2 regions of the Ureibacillus sp. FSL K6-3587 genome follow, and region 1 is predicted to be linked to the other one. Evidence: a T-box and tRNA genes for the amino acid it is inferred to sense, from the RefSeq annotation. Region 1 holds a T-box; the other holds one or more tRNA genes.
What was found. A T-box is a leader RNA that pairs with one kind of tRNA and senses whether it is charged. The one in region 1 lies ahead of NSS77_RS12705 (valine--tRNA ligase), so its partner is inferred to be a tRNA-Val.
Positions count from the first base shown of each region.

Region 2: it encodes a tRNA-Val, which carries the amino acid that the T-box ahead of NSS77_RS12705 (valine--tRNA ligase) is inferred to sense. The anticodon was not compared.

Region 1 is NZ_CP151969.1:2,548,627-2,551,975, reverse strand. Features, by position in the region: gene NSS77_RS12705 (valine--tRNA ligase) at 1-1,685, opposite strand, end outside; T-box leader at 1,742-1,964, opposite strand; gene NSS77_RS12700 (hypothetical protein) at 2,042-2,251, shown strand; gene NSS77_RS12695 (hypothetical protein) at 2,244-3,101, opposite strand; gene hemL (glutamate-1-semialdehyde 2,1-aminomutase) at 3,221-3,349, opposite strand, start outside.
Region 2 is NZ_CP151969.1:2,306,196-2,309,544, forward strand. Features, by position in the region: tRNA gene NSS77_RS11355 (tRNA-Lys) at 1-32, shown strand, start outside; tRNA gene NSS77_RS11360 (tRNA-Gly) at 82-156, shown strand; tRNA gene NSS77_RS11365 (tRNA-Leu) at 161-249, shown strand; tRNA gene NSS77_RS11370 (tRNA-Arg) at 263-339, shown strand; tRNA gene NSS77_RS11375 (tRNA-Pro) at 355-431, shown strand; tRNA gene NSS77_RS11380 (tRNA-Ala) at 439-514, shown strand; tRNA gene NSS77_RS11385 (tRNA-Met) at 535-608, shown strand; tRNA gene NSS77_RS11390 (tRNA-Ile) at 615-691, shown strand; tRNA gene NSS77_RS11395 (tRNA-Ser) at 711-803, shown strand; tRNA gene NSS77_RS11400 (tRNA-Met) at 821-897, shown strand; tRNA gene NSS77_RS11405 (tRNA-Asp) at 901-976, shown strand; tRNA gene NSS77_RS11410 (tRNA-Phe) at 985-1,060, shown strand; tRNA gene NSS77_RS11415 (tRNA-Gly) at 1,068-1,141, shown strand; tRNA gene NSS77_RS11420 (tRNA-Ile) at 1,147-1,223, shown strand; tRNA gene NSS77_RS11425 (tRNA-Asn) at 1,230-1,304, shown strand; tRNA gene NSS77_RS11430 (tRNA-Ser) at 1,309-1,401, shown strand; tRNA gene NSS77_RS11435 (tRNA-Glu) at 1,411-1,482, shown strand; rRNA gene rrf (5S ribosomal RNA) at 1,566-1,681, shown strand; tRNA gene NSS77_RS11445 (tRNA-Val) at 1,688-1,763, shown strand; tRNA gene NSS77_RS11450 (tRNA-Thr) at 1,769-1,844, shown strand; tRNA gene NSS77_RS11455 (tRNA-Lys) at 1,849-1,923, shown strand; tRNA gene NSS77_RS11460 (tRNA-Leu) at 1,932-2,016, shown strand; tRNA gene NSS77_RS11465 (tRNA-Gly) at 2,029-2,103, shown strand; tRNA gene NSS77_RS11470 (tRNA-Leu) at 2,108-2,196, shown strand; tRNA gene NSS77_RS11475 (tRNA-Arg) at 2,210-2,286, shown strand; tRNA gene NSS77_RS11480 (tRNA-Pro) at 2,302-2,378, shown strand; tRNA gene NSS77_RS11485 (tRNA-Ala) at 2,386-2,461, shown strand; tRNA gene NSS77_RS11490 (tRNA-Met) at 2,482-2,555, shown strand; tRNA gene NSS77_RS11495 (tRNA-Ile) at 2,562-2,638, shown strand; tRNA gene NSS77_RS11500 (tRNA-Ser) at 2,658-2,750, shown strand; tRNA gene NSS77_RS11505 (tRNA-Met) at 2,768-2,844, shown strand; tRNA gene NSS77_RS11510 (tRNA-Asp) at 2,848-2,923, shown strand; tRNA gene NSS77_RS11515 (tRNA-Phe) at 2,932-3,007, shown strand; tRNA gene NSS77_RS11520 (tRNA-Gly) at 3,015-3,088, shown strand; tRNA gene NSS77_RS11525 (tRNA-Ile) at 3,094-3,170, shown strand; tRNA gene NSS77_RS11530 (tRNA-Asn) at 3,177-3,251, shown strand; tRNA gene NSS77_RS11535 (tRNA-Ser) at 3,256-3,348, shown strand.

The sequences.
Region 1 (3,349 bases):
AGGTCTTGGCCTGGTGTTGAACCTGTTGCCAAGAAGTAGCGTAAAGAGTCTGCACCGTACTGGTCAATAACATCCATTGGGTCAACACCGTTTCCAAGGGATTTACTCATTTTTCGCCCTTCGCCGTCACGAACCAAACCGTGGATGAGCACATCTTTGAATGGTCGTTTGCCGGTAAATTCAATGCCTTGGAAAATCATGCGGGCAACCCAGAAGAAAATGATGTCATAACCTGTCACTAACGTATCTGTCGGATAGTAACGTTGATACAATTTGTTGTTTGTATCCGGCCAGCCCATTGTGGAGAATGGCCATAAGGCACTTGAGAACCACGTATCCAATACATCCGGATCTTGCGTCCAATTTTCCGCATCTTTTGGCGGTTCTTTGCCAACATAAATTTCGCCCGTTTCATTATGATACCAAGCCGGAATTTGATGGCCCCACCAAAGCTGACGGGAAATGCACCAGTCACGGATGTTTTCCAACCAATGAAGATACGTATTTTCAAATCGTGGCGGTACAAAATTCACTTTATTTTCTTCGTCTTGTTGCAATTTCAATGCTGCCTCCGCAAGCGGCTTCATTTTCACGAACCATTGTTTTGACAAGTAAGGCTCTACAATTGCACCTGTACGCTCAGAGTGGCCAACAGAATGCACATGCTCTTCGATTTTAATTAAGTATCCTTGCGCTTTTAAATCTTCCACGATTTGTTTGCGGCATTCGAAGCGGTCCAATCCTTGATATTTGCCCGCTTTTTCATTCATTGTACCGTCTTCGTTCATCACTAAAATGCGCTCCAAATTGTGGCGGTTGCCCACTTCAAAGTCGTTCGGGTCATGGGCAGGCGTAATTTTCACAACCCCTGTACCAAATTCCATGTCCACATATTCATCGGCCACAATTGGAATTTCACGATTTACAAGCGGTAAAATGACTGTTTTGCCAATATACTGTTTGTAACGTTCGTCTTCAGGGTGAACCGCTACCGCCGTATCTCCAAGCATTGTTTCAGGGCGTGTTGTCGCCACTTCCAAGTAGCCGAAACCGTCGGCAAGCGGATATTTCATGTGATAGAAGGCTCCAGGGATTTCTTTATAAATTACTTCGATATCGGATAAAGCGGTTTTTGCTTCCGGATCCCAGTTGATGATGCGTTCGCCGCGGTAAATCAATCCTTTTTCATAAAGACGTACAAACACTTCTTTTACAGCATCGGATAAACCTTCATCCAAAGTAAACCGCTCTTTTGTATAGTCCAAAGACAATCCTAATTTCGCCCATTGTTCGCGAATATGGCTTGCGTATTCTTCCTTCCATTCCCATGTTTTTTCAAGGAATTTCTCGCGTCCTAAATCGTAGCGGCTGATTCCTTGTTCGCGAAGTTTGGCTTCCACTTTTGCTTGTGTCGCAATTCCCGCATGGTCCATTCCCGGAAGCCAAAGGGCATCATATCCTTGCATGCGTTTCATGCGGATGATGATATCTTGCAATGTTGTATCCCAAGCGTGGCCAAGATGCAGCTTCCCGGTTACGTTTGGAGGCGGAATTACAATGGTATACGGTTTTTTATCGCTGTTTGGTTGTGATTCGAAAAATTTTCCTTCCAACCACCATTTGTAACGACCTTGCTCAACAGACTTCGGGTCGTACTTTGTCGGCATTGACACGTTTTCTGTCATGACTGTTCCTCCTTTAGTTGAATCAAATTTTGGCAAAAAGAAAAACTCCTTTATCCGAAAAGGACGAAGGAGTTCGCGGTACCACCTTTTTTCCATTTAGACCATAAAACGTCTAAACAGCTCTCATTCCGATAACGGTGTTTAACCGGCTTTTACTACTGGATTCATAAAAGCTGCTCCATGGCTACCTTCAAATGATTGCATGCGGAAACTTCTCAGCTGCCGTTTCCTCTCTGTGGCATGCATCATCATTCTACTCTTCCAATTCATTGCATCCGCATATTCAACTGCTTAAATCATTGTATAAAATTTAACAGCAGTTTTCAAGTTTCAGGGAAATGAAAGGAGTGATTTCCATGTCTTTTTTAAAAAAAAGAAGAAAATGTTATAATCCCTGGCTATTACCCCCTTGGATCCGAAAAGTGCGTTTTTACGCAAAACACATTTGCATTCCGATCACCGTGTTTCAAGCCATTCACACGCTCTTCGTCCCAACGACGGGCGATGTGCTGCTGCTTTTCATTCTCGCACTCATTTCATGGTTGTTATGGACAGATATTATTTAAATTTCAAAAGGCTATAGGATTCGGAAAGTTCGTTGTAAAAATCATCCGTATCTGAAGGGATCTTGAATTTTTCATCAATCATGATTTTGCTGGAAGACTCATTAACATGTATCACTTCATTCTCTTCTTTGCGGATTTTTTTGGCTTCTTCCTCAAAGTGGGAATGTCCGATTGGTTCCCCTTGAATAGAATTGCTTTCATTTGCCGATTCATCCAACGGTCTGATGAAATCTACGTAATTTGATAACGATTCATCTTCAATAGCTTCCGAGAAATTTGGTGCACTTTCCTGCACTTTATTCAATTCTTCATTCACCAGTGGATGTTCCAATGTGGCAGGGGGCTGGTCGGTTTTGGCTCTTTCCAAAACTTCCCCCGTATTCGCGGCCACTACGGCTACCCGTTCCGCCACTTTCTCTTCGGATTCCACTTGGAATAAAGCGCCTGCCACCGGCTCGTCAAAAGTGCAGTTCACTTCCCATTTAAAGGTGCAGCTTGAGCCATCGTATACAAATAAGGATATATCCTCAACATGCAATTCCAGCTGAGAAGTTTGCGCAACTTTCTCCTTTGGCAAATCCACTTCTAAAGGCAATGAATATTCAAAATATCCTTCATCGCCTTGCAAATCAATATATTCGATCAATGTACCTTCGCTGAAATTCGGTTTGATCGCAGGATTGAATCTCACCGTCGACTTGATATGATAAATGCCCGTCAAACGAATGGAATCTTCCGTCTCTTCCTGTTGCCAACGGGGGATGACTTGGACCGATACAACTTCTTCGACAATCCCGTATTCTTTTGAAAAGATAAACTGCGTCATCATTTCCCAATTAATTTTTGCCATGTGTTTCCCTCCCGTACTACTCTATGCCCGAAAATTCGAAGTATGATAAATGGCATTTCAAAAATTTTGACAAAAAAAGAGCGTCTTTCCCTTCATTAAAGGAAAAGACACTCTGATCATCAGCGGGCCAATTTGGCAAACACTTTATGGAATGCATCAATGGTTTTCGCGATATGTTCTTCTGTATGGGCAGTGGAAATAAACAATCCTTCAAATTGGGAAGGCGGCAAGTAAACCCCTTCTTCAAG
Region 2 (3,349 bases), 240 kb from region 1:
GAGGGTCGAAGGTTCGAGTCCTTCATGGCTCATCACATTATTATATTTGAATGGAACATTTGATTCAGCGGCTTATTTTTCGCGGAAGTAGTTCAGTGGTAGAACACCACCTTGCCAAGGTGGGGGTCGCGGGTTCGAACCCCGTCTTCCGCTCCAAAAAGCCGGGGTGGCGGAATAGGCAGACGCACAGGACTTAAAATCCTGCGGTAGGTGACTACCGTACCGGTTCGACTCCGGTCCTCGGCACCAACATGAAGATGAAGCGCCAGTAGCTCAATTGGATAGAGCGTCTGACTACGGATCAGAAGGTTGTGGGTTCGACTCCTGCCTGGCGCGCCATAAAAGAAAAGGGACCGGGAAGTAGCTCAGCTTGGTAGAGCACTTGGTTTGGGACCAAGGGGTCGCAGGTTCGAATCCTGTCTTCCCGACCATAGAAACGGGGCATTAGCTCAGCTGGGAGAGCGCCTGCTTTGCACGCAGGAGGTCAGCGGTTCGATCCCGCTATGCTCCACCATAACATATAAATCAATTGGCGGCGGTGTAGCTCAGCTGGCTAGAGCGTACGGTTCATACCCGTGAGGTCGGGGGTTCGATCCCCTCCACCGCCATCCCAAGGACCTTTAGCTCAGTTGGTTAGAGCAGACGGCTCATAACCGTCCGGTCGCAGGTTCGAGTCCTGCAAGGTCCACCAAAGGTTGAAAAGGAAACATGGAGGAATACCCAAGTCTGGCTGAAGGGGTCGGTCTTGAAAACCGAGAGGCGGGTCAAACCGCGCGGGGGTTCGAATCCCTCTTCCTCCACCATTAATATATAAAATTATCGCGGGGTAGAGCAGTCTGGTAGCTCGTCGGGCTCATAACCCGGAGGCCGCAGGTTCAAATCCTGCCCCCGCAACCAAACGGTTCCGTGGTGTAGTGGTTAACATGCCTGCCTGTCACGCAGGAGATCGCGGGTTCGAGTCCCGTCGGAACCGCCATATAAAGTGGTTCAGTAGCTCAGTCGGTAGAGCAAAGGACTGAAAATCCTTGTGTCGGCGGTTCGATTCCGTCCTGAACCACCATTTATATGCGGGTGTAGTTTAATGGTAAAACCTCAGCCTTCCAAGCTGATGTCGTGGGTTCGATTCCCATCACCCGCTCCAAACGAGGGCCTATAGCTCAGCTGGTTAGAGCGCACGCCTGATAAGCGTGAGGTCGATGGTTCAAGTCCATTTAGGCCCACCATAATATTCCGAAGTAGCTCAGTGGTAGAGCAATCGGCTGTTAACCGATTGGTCGTAGGTTCGAATCCTACCTTCGGAGCCATGACGGAGAAGTACTCAAGAGGCTGAAGAGGCGCCCCTGCTAAGGGTGTAGGTCGGGGTAACCCGGCGCGAGGGTTCAAATCCCTCCTTCTCCGCCATTCATACATGGCCCCTTGGTCAAGTGGTTAAGACACCGCCCTTTCACGGCGGTAACACGGGTTCGAATCCCGTAGGGGTCATAAAATTTTAATTAAAAAATAAAAAAATATATTGAAAACCTTAGCGTTTATGATAAAATAATTCTTGTCTTTGAAATAATAAGTCTAGTGACGATGGCAAAGAGGATACACCCGTTCCCATACCGAACACGGAAGTTAAGCTCTTTAGCGCCGATGGTAGTTGGGGGCTTCCCCCTGCGAGAGTAGGACGTCGCTAGGCTTAAATGGAGGATTAGCTCAGCTGGGAGAGCATCTGCCTTACAAGCAGAGGGTCGGCGGTTCGATCCCGTCATCCTCCACCATATATGCCGGCGTAGCTCAATTGGTAGAGCAACTGACTTGTAATCAGTGGGTTGAGGGTTCGATTCCTTTCGCCGGCACCATCGTGAGCCATTAGCTCAGTGGTAGAGCATCTGACTTTTAATCAGAGGGTCGAAGGTTCGAGTCCTTCATGGCTCACCATTTATTATGCGGGTGTGGCGGAACTGGCAGACGCACTAGACTTAGGATCTAGCGCCTTACGGCGTGGGGGTTCGACTCCCTTCACCCGCACCATATTTACATCATGCGGAAGTAGTTCAGTGGTAGAACACCACCTTGCCAAGGTGGGGGTCGCGGGTTCGAACCCCGTCTTCCGCTCCAAAAAGCCGGGGTGGCGGAATAGGCAGACGCACAGGACTTAAAATCCTGCGGTAGGTGACTACCGTACCGGTTCGACTCCGGTCCTCGGCACCAACATGAAGATGAAGCGCCAGTAGCTCAATTGGATAGAGCGTCTGACTACGGATCAGAAGGTTGTGGGTTCGACTCCTGCCTGGCGCGCCATAAAAGAAAAGGGACCGGGAAGTAGCTCAGCTTGGTAGAGCACTTGGTTTGGGACCAAGGGGTCGCAGGTTCGAATCCTGTCTTCCCGACCATAGAAACGGGGCATTAGCTCAGCTGGGAGAGCGCCTGCTTTGCACGCAGGAGGTCAGCGGTTCGATCCCGCTATGCTCCACCATAACATATAAATCAATTGGCGGCGGTGTAGCTCAGCTGGCTAGAGCGTACGGTTCATACCCGTGAGGTCGGGGGTTCGATCCCCTCCACCGCCATCCCAAGGACCTTTAGCTCAGTTGGTTAGAGCAGACGGCTCATAACCGTCCGGTCGCAGGTTCGAGTCCTGCAAGGTCCACCAAAGGTTGAAAAGGAAACATGGAGGAATACCCAAGTCTGGCTGAAGGGGTCGGTCTTGAAAACCGAGAGGCGGGTCAAACCGCGCGGGGGTTCGAATCCCTCTTCCTCCACCATTAATATATAAAATTATCGCGGGGTAGAGCAGTCTGGTAGCTCGTCGGGCTCATAACCCGGAGGCCGCAGGTTCAAATCCTGCCCCCGCAACCAAACGGTTCCGTGGTGTAGTGGTTAACATGCCTGCCTGTCACGCAGGAGATCGCGGGTTCGAGTCCCGTCGGAACCGCCATATAAAGTGGTTCAGTAGCTCAGTCGGTAGAGCAAAGGACTGAAAATCCTTGTGTCGGCGGTTCGATTCCGTCCTGAACCACCATTTATATGCGGGTGTAGTTTAATGGTAAAACCTCAGCCTTCCAAGCTGATGTCGTGGGTTCGATTCCCATCACCCGCTCCAAACGAGGGCCTATAGCTCAGCTGGTTAGAGCGCACGCCTGATAAGCATGAGGTCGATGGTTCAAGTCCATTTAGGCCCACCATAATATTCCGAAGTAGCTCAGTGGTAGAGCAATCGGCTGTTAACCGATTGGTCGTAGGTTCGAATCCTACCTTCGGAGCCATGACGGAGAAGTACTCAAGAGGCTGAAGAGGCGCCCCTGCTAAGGGTGTAGGTCGGGGTAACCCGGCGCGAGGGTTCAAATCCCTCCTTCTCCGCCAT